DNA from 3 places in the Colwellia sp. MB3u-55 genome. Region 2 is predicted to be linked to each of the others. Evidence: predicted binding sites of a transcription regulator. Region 2 holds the regulator's gene; each other region holds the start of a gene.
What was found. The regulator sigma-54, encoded in region 2, starts transcription at its own class of promoters, with help from an activator protein. The targets are predictions, from matches to a motif close to GTTGGCACGNNNNTNGNNT.
Positions count from the first base shown of each region.

Region 1: the regulator sigma-54 is predicted to act here: its motif matches at 2,449-2,467, upstream of H4J66_RS13040 (PEP-CTERM sorting domain-containing protein).
Region 3: the regulator sigma-54 is predicted to act here: its motif matches at 6,239-6,257, upstream of H4J66_RS03050 (DUF2726 domain-containing protein).

Region 1 covers NZ_JACGUS010000116.1:237,148-245,021, forward strand. The annotation lists partial or broken gene prsT (XrtA/PEP-CTERM system TPR-repeat protein PrsT) at 1-2,263, opposite strand, end outside; gene H4J66_RS13040 (PEP-CTERM sorting domain-containing protein) at 2,563-3,435, shown strand; gene erpA (iron-sulfur cluster insertion protein ErpA) at 3,637-3,978, shown strand; gene H4J66_RS13050 (hypothetical protein) at 4,022-4,657, opposite strand; gene H4J66_RS13055 (M20/M25/M40 family metallo-hydrolase) at 4,903-6,312, shown strand; gene H4J66_RS13060 (methyl-accepting chemotaxis protein) at 6,957-7,874, shown strand, end outside.
Region 2 covers NZ_JACGUS010000122.1:504,062-511,935, forward strand. The annotation lists gene mlaF (phospholipid ABC transporter ATP-binding protein MlaF) at 1-440, opposite strand, end outside; gene H4J66_RS18460 (calcium/sodium antiporter) at 757-1,740, shown strand; gene H4J66_RS18465 (KpsF/GutQ family sugar-phosphate isomerase) at 1,784-2,749, shown strand; gene kdsC (3-deoxy-manno-octulosonate-8-phosphatase KdsC) at 2,751-3,296, shown strand; gene lptC (LPS export ABC transporter periplasmic protein LptC) at 3,293-3,859, shown strand; gene lptA (lipopolysaccharide transport periplasmic protein LptA) at 3,840-4,382, shown strand; gene lptB (LPS export ABC transporter ATP-binding protein) at 4,379-5,110, shown strand; gene H4J66_RS18490 (RNA polymerase factor sigma-54) at 5,190-6,698, shown strand; gene hpf (ribosome hibernation-promoting factor, HPF/YfiA family) at 6,722-7,009, shown strand; gene ptsN (PTS IIA-like nitrogen regulatory protein PtsN) at 7,055-7,510, shown strand; gene rapZ (RNase adapter RapZ) at 7,542-7,874, shown strand, end outside.
Region 3 covers NZ_JACGUS010000070.1:26,847-34,720, reverse strand. The annotation lists gene H4J66_RS03085 (DUF4136 domain-containing protein) at 64-603, shown strand; gene H4J66_RS03080 (hypothetical protein) at 596-1,081, shown strand; gene H4J66_RS03075 (ribonuclease E inhibitor RraB) at 1,149-1,472, shown strand; gene H4J66_RS03070 (sensor domain-containing diguanylate cyclase) at 1,490-2,476, opposite strand; gene H4J66_RS03065 (trimeric intracellular cation channel family protein) at 2,615-3,244, opposite strand; gene H4J66_RS03060 (cobalamin biosynthesis protein) at 3,250-4,233, opposite strand; gene mtnN (5'-methylthioadenosine/S-adenosylhomocysteine nucleosidase) at 4,412-5,122, opposite strand; gene H4J66_RS03050 (DUF2726 domain-containing protein) at 5,509-6,186, opposite strand; gene H4J66_RS03045 (dUTP diphosphatase) at 6,475-7,104, opposite strand; gene H4J66_RS03040 (hypothetical protein) at 7,193-7,702, opposite strand.

The DNA.
Region 1 (7,874 bases), on a different contig from region 2:
CAGCGGGCCGGTTTTTACTTTTTCGCAAGGAAGCTAGAAATATTTTTTCTGCTTCGTCTAGTTTTCCTAACTGTAAGTATAAGTTACCCTCAAGGTTGTTTAAAAAGATAATATTAGTAATTTTTTTGGCTATACGCTTTAAAATATCGAGCGCTAACGTTTCGTTTTTTTGTTGTAGATAAATATCAAACAACTTTAAATGGGAGTCAAGATTTTCAGCATTCCATGAAATTGATCGTTTTAAGCTGAGTGTAGCACCTTCAAAATCTGAGCGTGACAATTGGGCATCAGCAAAAACATTATAAACATTTGATTTATCATTACTATTTTTAACCGCTAACTCGAAAGTACTAAACGCTTTTTGGTATTCTTTATCTGCCATGTATAAATTAGCGAGCGCTAGATAAATACTTCCTGCCTTGTTGTTCTTGTTTAAAAACTGACTGGTTAAGGTTATCGCTTCTTTCAATTGGCCAAGCATGACTTGTATTTCAATAATATTTATTAATGCATTGGGGTTAGTGTTATCAACACTATAGGCCTTTTTGTAGGCTGATAACGCTTCATTATTATTGTTGGTTAGGCGATGTATATTACCTAGCTCAATCAGTAAAAATGAATTGGGTTCTGTTAGTTCAACGATTTTCTTATTTATTGTTGCTATCGCTTTTTCTGGCTGTTGTTCTATAACATCGATTCTTGATAAATGGACAAGTGTTCTAAGGTTGTTAGGGTTTAACTTTAGTGATTGTTCTAGTGATTTTTTTGCTAGTAGGTGCTGTTTTAGTTGACCTAATAAAATACCTTTTTGTAAGTGCAAAACGCTATCATCACTTTGTAAAGTTAATGCAAGGTTCAATTGCTCTAGTGCCTGTTCAAACTGATTGTTTTGTTGGAAGGCCTCTGCGAGCAGCACAATAAAACTTATATTAGCATCTATTGATTTTGCTAATTGAAGGTGAGTAATAGCTTGTGGGAATTTTCCCGATAAAATTTCTAACTTTGCTAACTCAAATAAAGGTTGGGGATTTTCTTTATCACTGTTAATAACATCTTTGAGGTAATCCTCAGCAAGTTGTAGTTCTCCTAATACGGTATAGGTCTGACCAAGAAGCGACCATGTTTCAACATCGTTAGGGGCTACTAGTCTAGATTTTACTAATAATGTTTTTGCACGAAAGGGATTATTCAATGCGAGTTCAATTTGAGCGGCTAACTTTAACGCTCTTATATCGTCACTAATAATAGCGATATATTTTTGCAAAAAATCTTGAGCCTTTAAATTTTCTTGTTGCTGAAAACTAATCACACCCGCTAAATAAAGATACACGGGATTCTGTTTCATTATATCTTCGGGTAATCCCATCAATACGGTATTGATATGGGCGGTTGTTTTATTAACTTCTTCAGTATTACCTAAGGCACTGTTCGCAATTATCTTTAAATAATTTGCTTTTGGCTCATTGGGAATTTCTGTGATGATTATACTAAGGTCGTTTAAAGCAAGTTGAAAATCACCCAGTTCAATATATAAACTGGCTCGCGTAAGTAACGCAGGAAAATCTTTATTGTTTAGCTCAATAACTTGTGAAATTATTTTTAACGATTCAATCTGATTACCAGCTTGCTGTTCTATATTGGCAAGCATTGTTAAAGCGATACTGTTGGTTGGCGATGAAGATAGTGCCTTATCAATATAGACTCTTGCTTGGAGCATACTTCCATTAAGCATACCTACTTGTGCTATGCCTAATTGGGCTTTAATACTACTAGGCATATACTCTAAAGCTTCTTTGAATAAAACTTTTGCTTGCGCTAAGTTATTCATCGCTATGAAAGCACGTCCTTGCAATACGGCAACTTTACTCAGTTGTTGTTTTTGAGTTATAGAAGCCATTGGGGCATTAATTACTTTTTTATATTTTTGCTGTAAAAGATAAGCTTCAAGCATTAACGGCAGTATTTTACTTTCATCGGCATTCTTTTCTTGGGCGTTTTCTAGTTGATTTTCTGCTGATGCGCCATCACCCATAGCAATATATACTTCGGCGAGTAACACCATAGAAGGTAAATGTTCAGGATTATTTTTTAAAGCATTCTTTAAATGAATAATTGCCGCGTTGAGTTCAGAAAGGTAAAAACTTGCTAGGGCATCTTCATAAGGTTTATCTGCGCTTTGATCGGGCAAAGCCAGAGCATGCGAACTCAGCAATAAAATTGTCCCGCAGAGTAAGGCTAAAGTCGTTTTTACCAAAGAGGCCATTTAATTATTTCTCTTATGAAAATCAATTGCTAAGGATACTAGGAGTCATTATGAATATCTAGCAGATCTTTAATTGTTTAAGTTGTACATTTAATAGTTGTCGATATTTTTTACACTTTTAGGTAAGATAATCGTTATATGAAATAATATAATCCTATGCATTTAAAAATAAAGGGCTTTTTAATCTTGGCCTGAATATTGAACTGGGTTGGGTCAATAAGTAAATAAAAATTTATACATAGTCTTGTGTTTTTATTACACATGTTATTTATGCCAGTATTTAGGAGTAGGTTTAAAATATGAAATGTTTAAAATGGATTGCAATAGCTGCACTATCAGTATCAAGTATTAACGCGTTTGCAGATACACTTAGCGCCGAAGACATGATGAAGCAGTATGCTGATAAAGGTTATTCTGATATTCAAGATAATTATATAGGTAAAGGTCATAGAAATGACATCAATGGTAAATCTTATCTATATGACGTTGACCAAATGTTTGTTTCTCGTGTCGGTACCACACTATCTGTTGATATCTTTACTGCATTTTACAACGATATAAATAGAGACGGCATCAGGCTTGGTGATTTGTTTATGGCTGCTAATAATAGTTTTAACAGTACTGGAGAATCGCCTTGGGATCCCCAAGGAAATACCTCAGATGACAGCTTTACTAGCGCTGCAGCTAATTCAAATACCGGCACAAATTGGAACTACGTTTACGATTTAAGTGGTGCACGTAATTCTAATTCAGGAACTGGGCATTTGAAGTCGAATTTTGGTGCTAATCAAGTTGTTTCTTCAACGACTCTTCATGGTAACAGTGCCCGTGCTGATCAAGCGGTTATGCTTGCTGATAATAATCATACTGATAAGATTCATGATTCATCTTCATGGTATGCAGATACTTCTTATAGCTATGCTAAGACCGTTGGTGATACATATAATGGCTACGGTAAAGTGAGTTTTTCGTTTGATGTTGCCAATACTGCATTAGCGACAGCTAATCAAATAGCCTTTCGTTGGGCAATGACCTGTGCTAATGACATTATTGAAGGTGTAGCTTCTTTTGCTCCACCTAGAGATACTATTGCAGTGCCAGAGCCACAAACATTTGTGTTAATGTTACTTGCTATGTTTGGTCTTATTTATCGTAGAAAAATAACTCACTAATTTACTATTAGCTACTGACCCGTTAGTGGTTTAATTAATGCGCTATAGTTAATTATATAGCGCATTTTTTGTATATATTTTAGATAAAATTCTTCTTCTTGCTGATAAATTTTACTATCTCAGACAATACTTGACTAAATTAGTCAAGTTTAAGATAATACACGCGAGACACTCCCGTAACATCTTTGTAAGTAGAGCAATATGTCAACTCCCGAATTACCAATAAAATTTTCCGATGCCGCCGCAAATAAAGTATTATCTTTGATCACAGAAGAAGAAAATCCGGAATTGAAATTACGTGTTTATGTAACAGGTGGTGGCTGCTCTGGATTTTCATATGGCTTTACTTTTGACGAAAAAGTGAACGATGGTGACATGACTATCGTTAAAAAAGGCGTCACTATGGTTATTGACCCGATGAGTTTACAATATTTAGTTGATGGTGAAGTTGATTATATTGAAGGCTTAGAAGGCAGTCGATTTTTAGTACATAACCCAAACGCTTCATCAACCTGTGGTTGTGGATCTTCTTTCTCAATCTAATTCTCTTTAGTTACATTGTGATTAACAAAAAGCCAGCGAAATATTACTGGCTTTTTTGTGCTTTTTTGTGCTTTTTTTCAGCTACGGCCATTCTTTTATTTAAAAAGTTTTTTAAATTAGGCATGCTATTACACCTGATACTGCCGCCAAGCAGGGTTGACATCGTATTTAGCGCACTATTAAATTTACTGCTATTACAATCGACTTCTTTAATTTTTGCTTTCGCTGGGGCTAACTGATCATACGTTGTGATGGATTGGGCAATTGTACTCTTATCGGTTAGGTATTTAGTTAAGCTGTCGTTTGCAGCGTTTTCACGAGCTTGGTTATCTAAACGTTGCTTAAGCTTCTCTAGTGACGTTTGACTCATTTTTTTACTTGATGTTTTACTCTCCAACACGTTTTTATCAATTGGCTGTTTAGATAACTTTGCAGGCAAAATATTCCTATTATTGGTTTTTTCTAACCATTCATTACTTATTTTTGTTTCATCTGTTGGTATGGTTTCTTTAATGGCTAGCGGTTCCTTGCTGGAAGTAAGAGTCGCTTTTTTCCTTAACCGTAAAGGAAAATATAGGCGAGCTTGAATAATAGGGTTAACCGAATCGTTATTTTTTACTGCGCTAAGTGGAACTGTTGATAACCCTTGTGTAAAAATTATCAGTACCGCTATATGCAAGATAATTGAGAAAGTCAGTCCATTGCTTAATTTATTTAAATGTAATCCTGCTTGTTAACTTTATATTTGGCACTGTAGTATTGAGCTATAAATCTTTTAAAAGTTCAGTATTCGCTTAATTAGGGTTCAATGGTTTAATAAAGATAGTTTGCCACTTTTTTAAGGCGAACCTATTTGCATGTCGGCGCAAGATTCTTGATACTGAATTAATTCTATAATCAATAATATTTATAAAAGGGAATATAATGCTTAAAGTGCCTTTTCAATCGGTAATAAAAACGCTTGTTTTCAGTAGTACTTTGTTAGCTTTATCAAGTTCAGCGGCAACACTGACTGAATCAGAAACTAAGCAACTGACACAATTAAAAAATACCGCTCTGCAATCTAATTTGTCCTATAAGGTCTTAGAATCTTTAACCACGGAAGTGGGGCATCGATTAATGGGTTCAGAAGGTGATAGAAAAGCTGTCATTTGGGCGCAAGCTAAAATGAACGCTTTAGGCTTTGATAAAGTGTGGACAGAAGAAGTCACGGGTACTTTTTGGCAACGTGGTGAAGCACAAGCAAAAATAATCTCGCCTTATCCTCATAAGGTCGTCGCCATTGCTCTTGGTGGCAGTATTGCTACCAGTGAAGAAGGGTTGATTGGAGATGTTGCACATTTTGAAACCTTAGCTGGCTTAATCGCGGCACCAGATAACAGTTTAGATGGAAAAATTGCATTTGTTTCTTATCAAATGGAAGAGCATATCGACGGTAACGGCTATGGTCCAGCAGTAGGTACGCGTGTGGGTGGGGCAGTTGTAGCCGCTAAAAAAGGGGCATCAGCATTAATTATGCGTTCTGTAGGTACAGACAATAACCGTATAGCTCATACCGGCATTATGCGTTATGAGGCTGGCGTGAAAAAAATTCCTGCGGCTGCGCTTTCAAATCCTGACGCAGACTTACTTGTTAATCAATTAAAGCGTAATAAACCGGTTAGCTTTTATCTAAAATTAACCAGCCATACTGATGCTAAAATAACAGCTGTTTCTGCCAATGTCATTGGTGAAATAACCGGTAGCGAATTTCCTGATGAAATTGTCTCAATTGGTGCCCACCTTGACAGCTGGGATGTCGGTACGGGTGCATTAGATGATGGTATGGGTGTTGCTATGATGCTTGCCTCTGCTCACCATATTGCTCAATTACCTATACGTCCAAAGCGCACTATACGCGTCATTCTTTTTGCAGCTGAAGAAGTGGGTTTATTAGGTGCAAAAAAATATATGGAGGTCCATGAAAAAAATATGGATAATCATATCATTGGCGCTGAATGGGACTTTGGTGTTGGTCAAATTTATAAAATGACTTCGGGTGTTGGTAAAGAGTCATTAACGGCAATTAACGATCTTGCTAAGCATCTTGCGCCGTTAGGCGTTGAATTATCAAACGATAATAATGCACAAGCACAATCAGATATGAGTGTAATGAGCGCTGCAGGTATGCCAAGCATGAATTTTGCACCTGATGGCACCAAGTACTTTGATTATCACCACACAGAGAACGATACCTTGGACAAGGTGAACCCTGAAGACTTAAAGCAAGCAACAGCGGTTTACACCCTCTTTGCTTATTTTTCAGCCCAGTCAGGAATTAACTTTAGAAAATAATATGAGGAGTCGTGAAAAGTTAAGGCTGATTTTTCGCGACTCATTATTCATCACTTCGTAAATATAATCCCTTATTCTTTTTATTTAGCTCGCCTTCACCTGCTCTTCTATTCGTACAAGTATAAGAAACATTTATTGTTTTCTTGATTTTATTAGAACTATAAACTTAACTTTTAATAAATATACTTACTCATAGTCAACAGAAGAAGTTCTCTAAAGTGCTCCACGAGAGTAAATGAATAGTACCTTCACTGTGCCTTATTTTCAGTTTTATTAAAAAAGGTGAATTAATCTTTGGTGTTTACTCGCGTTAATGCTGGTAAGGTAATAGGGGGCTATAGCTATTTAGTATGAAATTACTAAAAACGTATCCAGCTAATCATCTTATGATTTATAATAAGTTGAACTTAGCCTAGCGATTGAATAACAACAGACTTTCTTGTGGAGTGTATGCTTGATAAGCACTTCTAGCAGATTTAGAGCATTGTGTAGAACGGAGTCTAGTCATTGAGTTTCATGTAAGCTCAACTTAAGAAAATGCTAATGTAAAAGTAGTTAAAAATTTTTGAAGGCCCAAAGGGTTTATTATTTGAGTATTTTAACAATGTACGGTGCATCGTACGTCATTTACGATTAGGATAAATATGAAGTTTTTTAAAGAATTACCTATATTTCATAAAATATTAGCAATACTAGCGATTGCAATTTTGAGCTTTGTTATTAATTTACTTATTAACATTACTGCCATCTCTAAAAACCAAATATTATTACAAAAAATTCAAAATACTACGATTCATTTGGTTAACTTAACCAGTGAAAATGTCAGTACTTGGCAACGTGTAGATGAGCTCTATAACCAGAGTGTCTCTTTTGGTGATGAAGAGTTAGTTGATCAAGCTAGTAAGTTAGTTACGGTATTAACTGGTAATTTAACGCGTATTGATTCACTTGAACCCTTGTTTTCCGATACTTCTACTTTAGTCTCATTAAGCAACGAGTATAATGATATCGCACGAAAGATTTCAGTAGGATTTATCAAGGAAGAAATCGATTTTCAATTGGCCTCAACAAAGACCAGTATTGATAATAAAGCAGATATTTACCAAAAGGTTACTGACAGCTTAGCCCAGGAAAAAGAAAAGGCAGCTAAAGTATTTAATACCTTGGTTGAAGAAACTGTGGCTAACTCTAGTGACTCAAGAGATTTAAGTATTTTAGTGGGTATTTTACTTTTGGTTATGATGTCACTGTTGAGTATCATTATCGCACGTTCAATTAGTCATTCAGTATTAAATATAGATGCTTCTTTAAAAGAACTGGCAGAAGGTGATGGTGATTTAACTAACCAGATTGAAGTAGTGAGCCATGATGAATTAGGCAATGTTGTTAAGCACTTTAATGCTTTTACTCAGTTGCTAAGAGGTATTGTTTCAGATGTCATTGATGTTGTGCCACCCCTGACTAAAAGTGCTGAACAATTGGCTGAAAAGGTACGTGATGTTGATGCTAATGTACAAAGCCAAGCAGAAGTGGCTGAAATAACAAAACAATCTATGGTTGAA
Region 2 (7,874 bases):
GCCATGCCACCAGAAAGTTCGCCAGGTGCTAAATTTCGTGCACCGCGTAAACCAACGACCTCAAGTTTCATTAATACCATTTTTTCAATTAACGATTCTGACAAGGTACTGTGTTCGCGCATCGGAAAAGCAATATTGTCGTAAACACTCATATCGGTAAATAACGCGCCACTTTGAAACAACATGCTCATACGTTTACGCGCTTCATAAAGTGCACTGCGTGATAATGTTGGAATATTTTGTCCATCAAAAAGTATTTTACCTGAATTGGGTCTGAGTTGACCGCCAATTAAACGTAATAAGGTGGTTTTACCAATACCACTTGGCCCCATTATCGCGGTAACTTTTCCTTTAGGGATCGACAGACTAATATCATCATAGATCACTCGTTCATCACGTTTAAACGTAAGGTTCTGGATATCGACCAAGTTTTCAGGCATAAGATTTATATAACGTCACTGGTTGTTATTATTAAAGTCAGGTGAATTTTACCTGAGCAATCAAAAAACGTCATTAAAATTGCGTTAAAAATGTAAATAAAAATCGTAAGAAAGCGTGTAAAAACGTAATAAAGTGTAAGATTTTACTCTCAGAAGATATATTTTTGCTTTAACGAAATTTTTACTTTGGCTATTTTTTAACAATGGCATGTAAAAAAACCGCCTTTTGGGCACTTTTTTACCAAGATCTGATTATTTCTCTTTGTTTTTGCTTCGCAACCAGCGACAATTTACGCTCTTAATATAGGAGCCCTTAATGTTATTACAGATTCTAATTTTACTTGTTTCACTTGTTACTCTGGTATGGAGTGCTGATAAATTTGTTTTTGGTGCCTCATCATTAGCAAGAAATTTTGGTATCTCACCGATGATTATTGGTTTAACTATTGTTGCCATGGGTTCATCTGCTCCAGAAATGATGATTGCAGCGACAGCATCTTTAGACGGTAACAATAATACAGCTATCGGTAACGCAATCGGTTCAAACATTACTAACATTGCTTTGGTACTCGGTATAACAGCATTATTTCAACCTTTAAACGTTTCCTCATCAACGGTAAGACGAGAAATTCCATTAATTTTAATTGTTACCGCCCTAGCCTATTGGATGCTTTCTGACGATTACTTTGGCTTTAACGAAGGCTTATCACTGATGATCGGCTTTTTTGTTTATATATTTGCGTTACTTTTTATCACCATAAGAGCCTCTAAAACTCGGCCAATTGATGATCCATTGATCATTGAAGCAGAACAAGAAGTGCCAGACGCGGTTAGCAAACCTAAATCTTTACTTTGGCTAGTCGTTGGTATTATTTTCTTACCTATGAGTGCTAGCTACCTGGTCGATTCATCCGTTTTTATTGCTAAAGCATTTGGCATCAGTGACTTAGTGATTGGTTTGACCGTTATTGCCGTTGGCACAAGCTTGCCAGAACTTGCGGCAAGTATTATGAGTATTATCAAGAAAGAAGATGATTTAGCGCTAGGGAGTATTATTGGCTCTAATATCTTTAATATTTTAGCCGTACTCTCGCTCGCTGGCTTAATTGCACCGGGCGAAGTAGATTCAGATGCCGCAGCACGTGACGCTCCTTACATGCTTGGCGTTACCGTATTATTATTTATACTGTGTTTTACTCGTCGTGCCGGAAAGTTTTGCATTGGCCGCTTAAAAGGTTTGTTATTAATAGGCGCTTTTATCGCTTATCAAGCGCTACTTTTTAGTCAAATAAAGCAATAACAAACACTATAATAGCAATTTACAAAATAAAAACGGGCTAATAATGAACGATTTTAAACAGCTAGCGTTAGACGTTATTCACATAGAACAACAGGCTATTGCAGAGTTAGCCCAGTACATTGATGAGAACTTTGAATATGCCTGTCAGTTAATGTTTAACTGTAAAGGTAGGGTTATTATTGCTGGCATGGGCAAGTCAGGCCATATCGGTGGCAAGATTGCTGCAACGCTGGCGAGCACCGGTACACCTTCTTTTTTTGTTCACCCTGGTGAAGCAAGTCACGGTGATTTAGGTATGATTACCGGTGATGACGTCGTGTTAACTATTTCGCACTCGGGCGAAACCAGTGAAGTGTTAGCAATAGTGCCAGTCATAAAACGTATTGGCGCTAAACTTATTGCGATGACGGGGAATCCAGCCTCAACCTTAGCAAAACTAGGCGATACCCATGTCTGTGTTGCTGTTTCACAAGAGGCTTGTCCACTAGGATTAGCGCCAACATCAAGTACCACAGCAACCCTAGTAATGGGTGATGCACTCGCTGTTGCCTTATTAAATGCTCGCGGCTTTACCGCTGACGACTTCGCACTCTCTCATCCCGGTGGTAGTTTAGGAAAACGCCTATTACTACGTCTTAGCGATATAATGCATAGTGGTGAGCGCTTACCAACTGTAAATGCTAATGCTAAAATTAAGGATGCGTTGGTTGAAGTATCGTTAAAAGGTTTGGGGATGACGGCGGTAGTCGACGAGAGTGGTCAATTACAAGGCTTATTCACTGACGGAGATTTACGTCGTATTCTTGATGAACGTATTGATATACATCTCGATACTATTGCATCAGTGATGACAAAAAATCCCACTGTGGCTCATCAAGATATGCTAGCCGCCGAAGGCTTAAAGATCATGGAAGACAAAAAAATTAATGGTTTAATTATTGTTAATGACAATAATATACCTATTGGCGCAATGAATATGCACGACTTACTAAAATCAGGTCTTATCTAATATGCAAACACTCTATGGCGAAATTACTGACACAGCATTCAATACCATGAAAACAATAAAGCTACTGATATGTGATATTGATGGCGTTTTTTCTGATGGCCGTATTTATTTGGGTAACGATGGTGAAGAATTAAAAGCTTTTCACACTAAAGATGGCTACGGCATAAAAGCATTAGGCGCCAGCGGTGTCGATGTAGCGGTGATCACCGGGAGAACATCAAATATTGTCGCAACACGTATGTCAGCCTTAAATGTTAAATATATAGTGCAAGGTGAAGAAAATAAATTACCCGCCTTGAAAACGATGGCTAAGCAATTAAAGTTATCCCTCGAGGAAATTGCTTATATTGGTGATGATATGCCTGATTATGAGTGTATCAAAGCCGTAGGCTTGGGTATTGCTGTTCAAGATGCCCACCCAAGTATTTTATCTATCGCAAATTACACCACTTTTAACCATGGCGGTTTTGGTGCTGTTCGAGAAATATGCGATTTAATCATGCTTAGCCAAAACACCTTAGCAAATGCTTCGGGTGCGAGTATATGAATCGACTTTATAGTTTAACTTTGTTGTTTTTTCTAATTGCGGGAGGCGTTTACGGTATAATTGAATGGAGAAATTCCTCAGCACCACAATTACAAGCGATTGATAAGACGCTGACCCCTGATTTTATTGCCGAAAATTTACACAGTAATGTTTATAAACATCAAGGAAGTTTAGCTTATGTTGTTGATGCCCATCGTATGGAACATTACCCTGAGTTAAGTATTACCAACTTTGAGTTTCCTCAATACACACTTCATCCAAAAAATGATGCGCCCGCATGGAAAATATCTGCCAATGAAGGCATATTATACAATAACAACCGGGTGAAATTAGAAAAGCATGTCCGCCTGTTAGCAACAGATCCCGATAGCTTATTACAAGAAGTTCAAGGAAAATACTTTGAACTTGATCTAAAAACTAACATCATAAGTTCAGAACAAGAAATTAAAATTATCGGTAAAGGATTTACCATCGATGGTAAAGGTTTAATTGTCGACTTAAACACCAACCAAATGACACTAACTAAACATGTGAAATCAATTTATGAAATTGTTAAAAAATAGCCTACTGTGCTTATTGTTATCAACTCCGCTATTTTCGTCAGCTTTCGCTGAAAAATTTGATATAAAACAAAAGATTGAAATTAACGCTTCAAGACAAGCCGTTGATCTTAAAAATAAAATATTCAGCTATATTGATAACGTGGTGATCACTCAAGGTTCATTAGTTATACGTGCTGATTTAGTACAAGTGCTGACTCAATCAGGCAGTGAAGAAAAAACCTACATCGCTAAAGGGAAGCCAGCAACCTTTAAACAAACCTTAGCCGATGGCACTCCACTTAGCTTACAAGCCGACGAAATAAGATATGAGCCTGCAAATAATTTAGTGATCATTTCAGGAAATGCGCTATTACAGCAAGAAGGCAGTGAAGTTAGTGGCAGTAGAATTACTTACAATATTGCCACTCAGTATGTTAATGCTGAAAGTAAATCTAACGAACGCACTAAAACGATTTTTCAGCCAAAAGAAAAAATTAAAGCGACAACCACAGACGCGAAAACTCAGGAAAAAATTAATTTATGAGCACTAGCACCCTAATGGCAAAAGGCCTTGCCAAAGCCTATAAAGGCAGAAAAGTGGTTAAAAATGTCAGTATGCAAGTTTCAGCAGGACAAATAGTCGGTTTACTGGGCCCAAATGGTGCCGGAAAAACAACTTCTTTTTATATGATCGTTGGTTTGGTTGAAAGTGATAGTGGCGATATTATTTTAAATGACGAAAACCTGACGTTAGCGCCTATGCATGAGCGTGCTAGAAAAGGCATCGGATATTTACCACAAGAAGCCTCTATTTTTCGAAAACTCAGTGTTTACGATAATATTATGGCTATTTTACAAACACGAAAAGAATTATCAGATGCTGAACGTGAAGAAAAATTAGAACATCTTGTTGAAGAATTCAACATAGGTCATATCAAAGATAATTTAGGCATGAGCTTATCGGGTGGTGAACGCCGCCGAGTAGAAATTGCCCGCGCTTTAGCTGCTGAACCAAAATTTATTTTATTAGATGAACCTTTTGCTGGTGTTGACCCAATTTCAGTAGGTGATATTAAAAAAATTATTCTACACTTAAAAGAACGTGGCATTGGTGTGTTGGTCACTGATCACAATGTACGTGAAACTCTCGATGTATGTGAACATGCGTATATTGTTAGTCATGGTGAACTTATTGCAGAAGGTACTGCAGATCAAATTCTTGCAAATCAACATGTAAGAGATGTATACCTTGGTGAACAATTCACGCTATAGTAGTCAGTAAGTGAATAATATCTTCGTATGAAAAAAACGAAAATATCCCATTAAAAATAATAGGAAGTTAATGACCTAAATGCGCCCTACTCTACAACTCCGCATAGGACAACAATTAACCATGACGCCACAATTGCAGCAAGCAATCAAATTGCTGCAACTGTCTACGTTAGAGCTTCAACAAGAAATTCAAGAAGCCTTAGAAAGCAATCCATTATTAGAAATGGATGAGTCTTCAAATAATCCCGAAGATAAAAGTACTGACAACCTTGAAGAAGCTCACACTGCCGGTACTGGTGATGTTAAAGAAGCCCCAGCTTCTGATGGTAGCGAAGACGCTACGCCTACCATTGATGAAATCACCACTACTGAAGCCATGGACAAAAACGATATCCCTGAAGAATTAAACATGGATACCACTTGGGATGATAACTACACAGCTGGTGCAGCAAGTTCAAGTTCAGGCCCCTCTTCAGAAGATTATACTTACCAAGGCGAGACCCAAGACTCTATTCAAGATCATTTGCGCTGGCAAATGGAATTAAGCCCTTTTACCGAAACAGACCGCACTATAGCGACAGCAATTATTGATGCGGTTGATGACGCCGGTTACTTAACGGTATCTAGTGAAGACATTTTAGAGAGTGTTGCCATTGAAGGAGTAGAGCTTGATGAAATAGAGGTGGTACTAAAACGTATTAACCTCTTTGATCCTGTCGGCGTCGCTGCTCGTTCAATTTCAGAATGTTTAATCATTCAACTTAATCAATTTGACCCAGCTACACCTTGGCTAGCAGAAAGTAAGTTAGTTTTGCGTGACCATATTAATCTGCTGGGTAGCCGAGACTATCGTACATTAATGCGTAAAACTCGACTGAAAGAAGACCAACTGCGCGAAGTGGTACGTCTTATTCAATCACTTGACCCTAGACCCGGCGATAGTGTGATGAAGAGTGACGACCAGTACGTTATTCCTGATGTGTCTGTTGAAAAGAAAAATGGCCGTTGGGTGGTCGAATTAAACCCTGATACTGCGCCAAAACTTTCGGTGAATCAGCAATATGCTTCGATGTCACGTTCGATGAAGTCGACAGCGGACACACAATTTATTCGCTCAAATTTACAAGAAGCTAAATGGTTTATTAAAAGCTTAGAAAGCCGTAATGATACTTTATTAAAAGTGTCAAACTGTATTGTGCAACGTCAAATTGGCTTTTTTGAACATGGTAATGAAGCCATGCGTCCAATGGTTTTAAATGATATTGCCGAAGCTGTCGATATGCATGAATCAACCATTTCACGAGTGACAACACAAAAGTACATGCATACGCCACGTGGAATTTTCGAACTGAAGTTTTTCTTCTCAAGCCATGTTGGCACCGAAAGCGGTGGCGAATGCTCATCAACAGCTATTCGTGCACTAATCAAAAAATTTGTTGCTGCCGAAATCCCAGCAAAACCACTTAGTGATAGTAAAATGGCTGATTTATTAGCCGACCAAGGGATAAATGTAGCTCGACGTACCATAGCAAAATATCGAGAGTCACTTTCTATTCCACCTTCTAACCAACGAAAAAGTTTACTTTAACGAAAAGATGAGGAATTAAGCTTATGCAAATTAATCTTTCTGGCCACCATGTTGACATTACCGAAGCTTTACGAGAAAACGTCACGACTAAGATGACAAAATTAAGCCGACATTTTGATCATATCAATAATGTACATGTTGTTCTCACCGTTGAAAAATCAAATCAAATTGCTGAAGCGACTGTTCACGTTAGTGGCTCTGATTTACATGCAAAAGCTGAAAATGCTGACATGTATGCCTCTATTGATAGTCTTGTTGTTAAGCTTGACCGGCAAATATTAAAGTACAAAGGTAAAACGAATCAGCATTAATGCTGTTTATCGCCTGTTCACTCACCAAAGAATCTAAGTAGTATAATGAAGTTGCAAGATATCCTTACCCTTGATTGCACCCTGTGTGCAATTAAGGGTACAAGCAAAAAAAAACTCCTTGAAATAATTAGCACAACTGCGGCAAAAAAATTCGACAATATTGATACTCATCAATTATTCGAAAGCTTAATGGCGCGTGAAAAAGTTGGATCTACCGGTATAGGAAATGGCATTGCGATTCCTCATGGTCGATTAACTAACACGTCACAAGTTATTGCTGTATTGCTGACCAGTGAACAAGCCGTTGAATTTGATGCGATAGACAACCGTGCTGTCGATATTATTATTGCGTTATTTGTACCCGAAGAAAACTGCCAACAACATTTAGATACCTTACAAAGTATTGCGCAAATATTTAGTACTAAACAATTCGCAAAGCAAATAAGAAAATGCAAAGATTCGCAAGAGCTTTTTACTATAATAAAGCATGCTCAACGTTAATAAAATCTAATAATAACCCAGGAAAACTCAAATGAAACTCTTGATAGTCAGTGGTCGCTCAGGGTCAGGTAAAAGTGTCGCCTTACGTGTACTCGAAGATTTAGGCTACTACTGTGTCGATAATATTCCGGTAAATTTATTGCCTGCATTAGCACATACCGTTATTAATGATTACGACAAAGTAGCGGTTAGTTTAGATGTACGTAACTTACCCAATGACCCTAATGATGTTTCAGAGATATTAGATTATCTGCCAAAAACGGTAAAACTCGATATCCTGTATTTAGATGCCGATGACTCTGATCTTATTCGACGTTTTAGTGAAACGCGTCGTTTGCATCCTTTAATTAAACAAAATATTCCA
Region 3 (7,874 bases), on a different contig from region 2:
AATAGCCAGCCAGTATCTTTTCAGCTTATTTTTTTAATAACCTTGCTATGCTTACCAGCACTCATGCTATCAGGTTGTACAGTACACCAACCGGCCATTTCAAAATATCAAACTAACTTTAATTTTTCAAAGGTAAGCAGCTACGCTTTTTATAAGCGTAACTCTGAATTTGGCCAGTTTCAAAATATTAGTTATACCACGCGTAACAGTATTGAATTAGCCATAGAGCAAGTATTAGATAAGAATGGTTTTATTTATAATACGCTAGATGATGCTGATATTGTGGTTACTTATCATCTTGTTAATGAAAACACTAAGGAATTGTTAACCTATAATAATGGGGTGCTTTATTGTTCTCTTTGTTTGCGTGGCGGAGAAGCGCAAGCCGACAAAAAACAGTGGCAAACTAAACCGGGAAGTTTGATTATTGACGTACTCGACCCTGAAAAAAAACGTTCAGTTTGGCGAAGTGTTTACCCTTTGAAAATTAATGTTAAAACTGATAATAGTAGAGAAGTTCAATTGAAAATTTATCAGGCTATTGATGCGATGATAGATAAATATCCTCATTCTCGTGATGCAAGTAAAGCTAACAATGCTTAAATGGTTAACGATAACATTGATAGCCGTAGTGATTTTTATCACTATTTTATTAGGCCTAGGGTATTTATTAAAAGAACATGAAATAGCAACAACGCAGTTAAAACATCAGCTTGATCAGGAAAGGGCGGCTCAAAAAAGCAAAGAAAAAAGAAATGAGCACAAGCTTAATAAGGTTATTGAAACCTCTCTTATAAACGTTGCTGCCAAGACGAATCAATTAACAAGTAAGACCTTTGTCTCGGTCAAACAAAAAATATTGCTAGAAAACTTAACCTGCTCATCAAAAAAACAATGTGTGCTAATTAACATTACCTTTGGAGAGTTAGCATGTGCCTTTGCTATTAATACCATTGGCGCCTCTTTATTAGCGAAAACAGCAGATGAGACTAATTCAGTGGTAAGGTGCCCTCACTACCCCCAAAAGAGTCAATTGAGTTGTCAGAATAATTTATGCAGCTACTCAAACATTAATAATTAACTCTCCTGTGGAGTTGAAGAAAATAGCGGTTTATAATGAAGTACTTTTTACCCAGATAATAACTTTTATGACCTTTCCAAATGATGAAACAGGCCAAATTTTGGCTGAAATGCAAGATGCTGGTATTGATTTGTCTATTATTCATCCCGTCGTGTTTTTTCAATTGTTCGAAAAAAAAGAGCAAGCTCAAGCAATGGCTGATTATTTAGCAGAACATGCACCTGAAATGGAATTAGTCATTCATCCTGATGAAACACCTAATGTTTGGGATTTAGATTGCACTGTAAAAATGCTACCTTGTTACGATGCGATTGTCGCGCAAGAAGCACAACTTGAACAACTTGCTGCAAAGTATAATGGCTATAACGATGGCTGGGGAATGGAGGCTTAAGCAGAGGAACTTGACGTTTAACTTTCTTTGTCTTCGTCCCAAAAGGCATAATGATTTTTGCCTTTTCGTTTCACCGAATACATCGCTTTGTCAGCTCTTTCATAGATATTGGCAAAGCTTTCATTATTTTCTTCAAAAATGCATATACCGATACTTAAATTAATTGATATTTTTATCCCTTCAATTTCTGTGGGTTTAGCTAATATTGTTAATATCGACTGCGCTAATAATTCAAGGGTTAGTCTATCGGTTGTTTTACAAATAATCGCGAATTCATCACCTCCGAATCGGGCAATTAAGGCGTCTGTTGGCGCTAAGGCTTCAAAGTTACTGGTAACATGTAGCAGTAATTTATCGCCCACTTTATGTCCGTAAATATCATTTATTGATTTAAAATCGTCTAAATCAATAAAAAATAAGGCACCACCACAATATTTACTGGTGTTAGTGTAGACTTCAAAATTATGTTCAAGGGCTTTTCTGTTCAGTAAATTAGTGAGTGGATCTAAATTAGCATATTGAGCTAACTCTAATTCATAAAGTTTTTCTTGGGTAATATCAGTATGTGTTCCTGTCATACGTAAAGGGTTATTATCATCATCAAACTCAATAACTCTGCCGCGATCAGATACCCATACATCACTTCCGTCCTTGTGTTTCATACGGTAAATCATATGAAAGTAGGGTGTTATTCCCGCTAAATGTTCTTCAAATGCAGCGATAACTTTTTCTTTATCATCTGGATGTAAGTTATTTTTCCAAGAGGATACTGTTGATTCAATTTCATTGGTTTCAAAACCGCACATGCTACCAAACGCTTGATCTAATATTTTTAACTGCCCACTAGGTATATGTTGCTCCCAGATAAATAAACCAGTCCTATCTAGAGCTGCAGATAAATACTCAGTTAATTTTTTATGCTCATCTTTAATGAGCTCATTTTCTTGAGTTAACATGACTATTTTTTTAGATAGTTTTTCGATGATTTTATCTTTATCAGTCATAAAATAGTTCGATGAGTGTTAATAATGGTTTAGTCATTTAATGAAATTATAAAGTGATTAAAATCTAGCCTTTAGTATCTCTTAATTATCTAACAGAAACAAACAACTTATCGATATCTGAAAAACACTGAGCTGGCATTATTTATTTTCTTCTTTTTCAACAATATGAAACGCTGGCAGTGAAACTCGCCAATAAATAGCGGCTAGTCTCAGCGTTAATGCGCCAAGAATTGCAGAAATAATGGCGATATTTTCTGGCCAAGCCAAGTATCGAAATAACGCATACAAAGAGCCACCTAAAATCGCAGCAGTAGCATAAATTTCTTTTTGTAAGATCATTGGAATAACATTACATATAACATCACGGATCATCCCACCAGCAACACCCGTGATGGTGCCCATTACAACAGCAACAAATACAGGAGCGCCTAAACTTAATGATTTCTCAGTACCTAAAACAGCAAATAATGCTAAACCAAACGCATCAGCAATCAGTAAAAAGCGCTTTGGAATACGCTTAGGACGGCGAATAATGATAATTGTCAACACGGCAGTCAATAAAATAACATAAAGATAAATCGGATTGGCAACCCAAAATACTGGCGTATCTAAAGTAATATCGCGGATGGTACCGCCGCCAATCGCTGTTACTGCGGCTAATACGACAACACCAAAAGGGTCGAGCTTATAACGCCCAGCCATTAATGCACCCGATAAGGCAAAGACAACAATACCAAATAAATCTAACCAGTAAAGAAGTTCATACATGTTTGTTACCTATTGATATTGAACGAGTAAATAAATAATGTCAGTAGTGTTAAAAATAGAAAACAAAAATAGAACACTTGGCTAATACGTTTACTGGCATGAATAATATCAGTAGCTTGAGGCTGCCTGCCGTGATCGTTGTAACTTGTTTTACGTAATTTTATATTTTGATACATAGCCACACCACCAAGTTTAACCTCTAATGACAAGGAAAATAAATTGAGCACATAGCTATTATTTAATTGAAAAAAGTAGCGGCGATTTAACCGAAAAAATAAAACAAAATTTTTGCCAATACAGCCCAAAAGCAGGATTAATGAAAAAATACGGCTAGGTAGCCATTGTATAATGTTGACAATAAAAGCAACACTGTCGCCAAAAGGTTGAAAACTATTTTGTTTGTTATTCCAGCTGTAATGCATCTCAATAAGCAATCGACAAACTAAAGCAGTAAGTGGACCAAAAAGTAAAAATACCAAGCTAATGGTGAATAAATTTTGTACCGCTCGAAGCAATAACATCTCAATACAGCTCTTTGCTAAGCCCAAAGAGGAAAGCTGTTCGGTATTACGTAACAGCCAGGGGTTTAATAACTGTTTAGCTTCGAAATTTTTGTTGGCGACAATTAACTTGGCAATCTCTTTACTTGTTTTTCCTAGTTGTAAACAGCCTAAGGCAAGATAAAGTAAAAATCCCTGCCAAAGCCAGGTGGCCTCAACAAAAGCTTCAAATAACCAAAGAATAATGACTATAGGCGTAAGGCTAACTACAATAGCAATTAAACCAGAAATAAAACACTGACGGTCAGTATTCCTACTTTTATTGACTTTTTTGGCGAGTTGATCGCAAAAAATTCGAAAAAACCTTAAGGGTTGATGACTCGCTAAATAGCCAGTAAAAAGCTTAATCAAAATAACACCGTAAAGCATGACAACTGAATAGGCGAAAGGGCTGATATCAATTAAGTTTGTTAGATTATTAGCAGTCATATTTATAGCCATTCCATTAAATTATTGCTCACTTGTGCGGGTTAAAATACTCCAAACCTGCGTCGCACTCAATGCCTATAGCTAGTGATTAGAAAATCGTCAGCCTTGCTTTGATATATTCTCCTTGCGCGAACAAGATCACAAAATTAGTGGCGTTGGTATCGATTAAACTTAGGGCTTAAGTTAACTTTTTACCTTGCAATGCGTCGAGCATATTTTCAACTAACTGAGATGAATTCACCGAAGCTGTTTCTAAATAAGCTTCAAAAGAGGTAGGAGACTCTTTACCTGCTATATCAGACATAGAACGAATAACCACAAAAGGCACCTTAAATTGATGACAGGTATGAGCAATTGCGGCTCCTTCCATTTCAACCGCGGCCATAGTCGGAAAGTTAGCGCGGGCTTTGGCAATATCATCATCAGCTGTCATAAAGGTATCGCCGGTAGTGATTAAACCCAGTAAGGTCTGGATATTTTCCAATTCAGCAACACCTGCCTGTGCGGCCTTAACAAGTGTCGGGTGAGGAATATAAGCAGCTGGATTGCCGGGTAACTGACCAATCTCATAGCCAAAAGCGGTGACATCCACATCGTGATAGCGAACTTCTGAACTAATGACAATATCGCCTACTTTTAATGACTGTTCAAAACCACCAGCAGAGCCGGTATTAACAATATAGTCAGGCTGGAACTTATCAATTAAAATGGCGGTTGCTAAGGCTGCAGCCACTTTACCAATCCCCGATTGTACAATAACGACATTACTGCCGTTGAGTTGCCCTTGATAAAAAGTATAACCTGCATGTTCGATCGTTACTGCATGAGTTAATTTTGCTTTTAAAATAGCAACTTCTGGCTCCATTGCGCCAATTATTCCTGCTTTCATTTTATTTCCAATTCGTTGATAACATCTAATAAAACAATTATAACGTGAAGATTCCCAGATGTCGTATATTTATGTTCAGGATGAACGTTATAACGCGGTGCTGTGACTACATGGATGTAGGAAGTAGAGTAACGCAGGAGCGGTTATCGAGATGGCAAAGAGCGTATATGTTCAGGATGGCCTTTCTCAGACATCCTGTCTTTCTATGTATGAGTTGAATAGGCATAAGATTATACGGCAACAATATATTACGATCACATTGCCACTCTTAGCCTTTATGGCATTAATACAGCCACGCACGGTAATTATATCTAAGCGAAAAAAAAAGTCAGCGATGTAAATCACTGACTTTTTATTTTAATAATGGGGTGATTTTATTGTAGAGTTTAATGAGGTAATGCGGCTACTTGCGGTGCAGGAATTCGTTGCGACATAGCATTACCTGTTGTTGATGAGCCTAATTGCGCGCGAGCGGCAATAGGAGACAAGGCGCCAACTTCTTCTCTATTTCTATTGGGTCGAGGCTTTAGCATAGGAGCAGGAATAATTTTTCCTTTAATTTTTGGCTCAGGAGGTCTGTTTCCTAAAAGTCGACTGTAAATACAAGCGCGGATCTCGTCAACAGTATAATTAGCTTTCACTTTTATACGAATATGAGGAATTGAAGATGCTTCTAATGCGCCGCTGACAAACCAGTCTTTTTTGATTTTATAGCCTTTGCCTTGGGTATCAACTAAATCAATAACGCCGCATAGCCTCATACTCTCCCGATCACAAATAGCAAAATCTAAGTATTTACTTTCGGCATTCGCTGATGCTGTTTGGCTTGCTCTGTTCGACACACCATGACGAACAGTGACGATATCAGCAAGTTTTACTCGATTAATAATACGATATTTACCACCAAGGGCTTGTTCGAGCAAATTTTGAAAATTCTTCTCTGCTGGTGTAAAAAGACTTTGCTTTTTATCAAATGGAAAAGGAAAACTATTGTCGTTTAAGCGGCTAGCTAACAAAGCGACAATAACAATTAGGCTGATCATGGCAAAGAGAATTAATTCCATACACTGCTCCGGCGGTTCAAATTCTTGACGGTCTTCTTAATAACAGTTGAGTAAGCAGAATTTGTGCCACAGATCATAATTCACTAGATTCTTTTAATAACCCTTGGCTAGGTGGAATTTATGCGACAGATCTTAATATAAAAGAGTTGTTTTAATAACCGTTCGAAAAGTAGAGTTTATTCTGTATGCTTCAAGCTAACATACTGTTTTAGAATGGAAAAAATGGTGGGGGATAAAAGACTCTAGTTATTATTTATCTAGAGTCTTTGTTAGGTTTTGAGCGAATAATTATGCTGGGTATTTTGCCTCAAGTGCGGCATAAAGTTGTTGCTGAAAATCACTTGCACTGGCATCTAAGGTATTAACTAAATTAGCTAATACTTCATTGTCTTCTTCGTCATGCCAAACTTTGATGTATGTCCCTTCTTTATAACCGTGGTCTTGACGGAAAAAATTCAAGGTGTTTTTGCCAACATATTGACGAAATAATTCATCTAGGTCCATATTCATCAAACGCATACAATCAGCTAAGGCAATCGCATCAAAACTTTTGTTAGTAACGGCGGCTGACGCTAGGTTTTCAAGGGCAATTTTAAAATCTTTTTCGCCTGAGCTTTCAGTGAGTTCTGTTGATAAGGTGTCAGTAATACTTGTAACGGTTTCGCCTGTCATTAAACGTAAGCTTAAACCAAAATGAAAAATATCAACCAACTCCAATTGCACTTGCGCAATATCTATTTCTTGATGTTTCCACCATTTCCATCCGTGATGGTCTAACATTTCAGCACACTCAACCCAAATGGCGCGATACCACTCATAACCATTTTCTTGCCAGGTATCACTAACACGCGTATTCATCGCGTCTTGCATGGTTAGCATTTGTTTTATTTGATTTTGTGCTGCTGAATTTGCGCTCATTATTTTCTCTATTATTTGTAAATATCTATAGGGACTATTTTGCCGTAGAGAAAAGAAAGAAACAAGCAAACAAACGATGGTAATTTAATTAAAAAACTACCGCTAACTCAATGCCGCTAAAGGCATAGTTTTTTGCTTGCCAGTTATAACCACTTATTTCACGAAAACGAACAAATGCTGTAACTTTTATTTGCTCAATCATCATCGAACTACCGATCCCTATATAACCATCTGAATCGTTATCATTGTAATGATGGTCAAAGTTATCATTTTCGAAATCTGTATTATAGCGCTTATCATTATATGAATAGTCATCGTCACTTCGATCATTAAAGGCAAGCTCAAGCAGATCAACGCCAAATTCAGCATAAAGACTAAAGTTAGAAAAGTAACCTATTTTTATACCGCCTTCCCATGCAATAAAACCATGTTGATAATCAAAGGTATCGGTAACCCTTGCATAGCCTATTGAGCTATTAACCGAGAAACCTAAATAACTATTAAGTTTACGATGAATTACCTCTACGCCAACACTTGAGTAATAGTCACTGTCGTTAGTTGCATGCTTAATAGAAATAATATAATCATTAGATTTCATTGCGTAACTATTAAAAGAAAACAAGATGTTAAAACAGATGACGATGATAATTTTGTTCATAATAAGCTCAACAGAAGATTTACAGCCATTCTCATATTATTACGGGTAAGTTTCAGTGATCTAATTGTTAGGATATACTGAAAAACTGTAAGTTATTGTCAGATTAATTCTG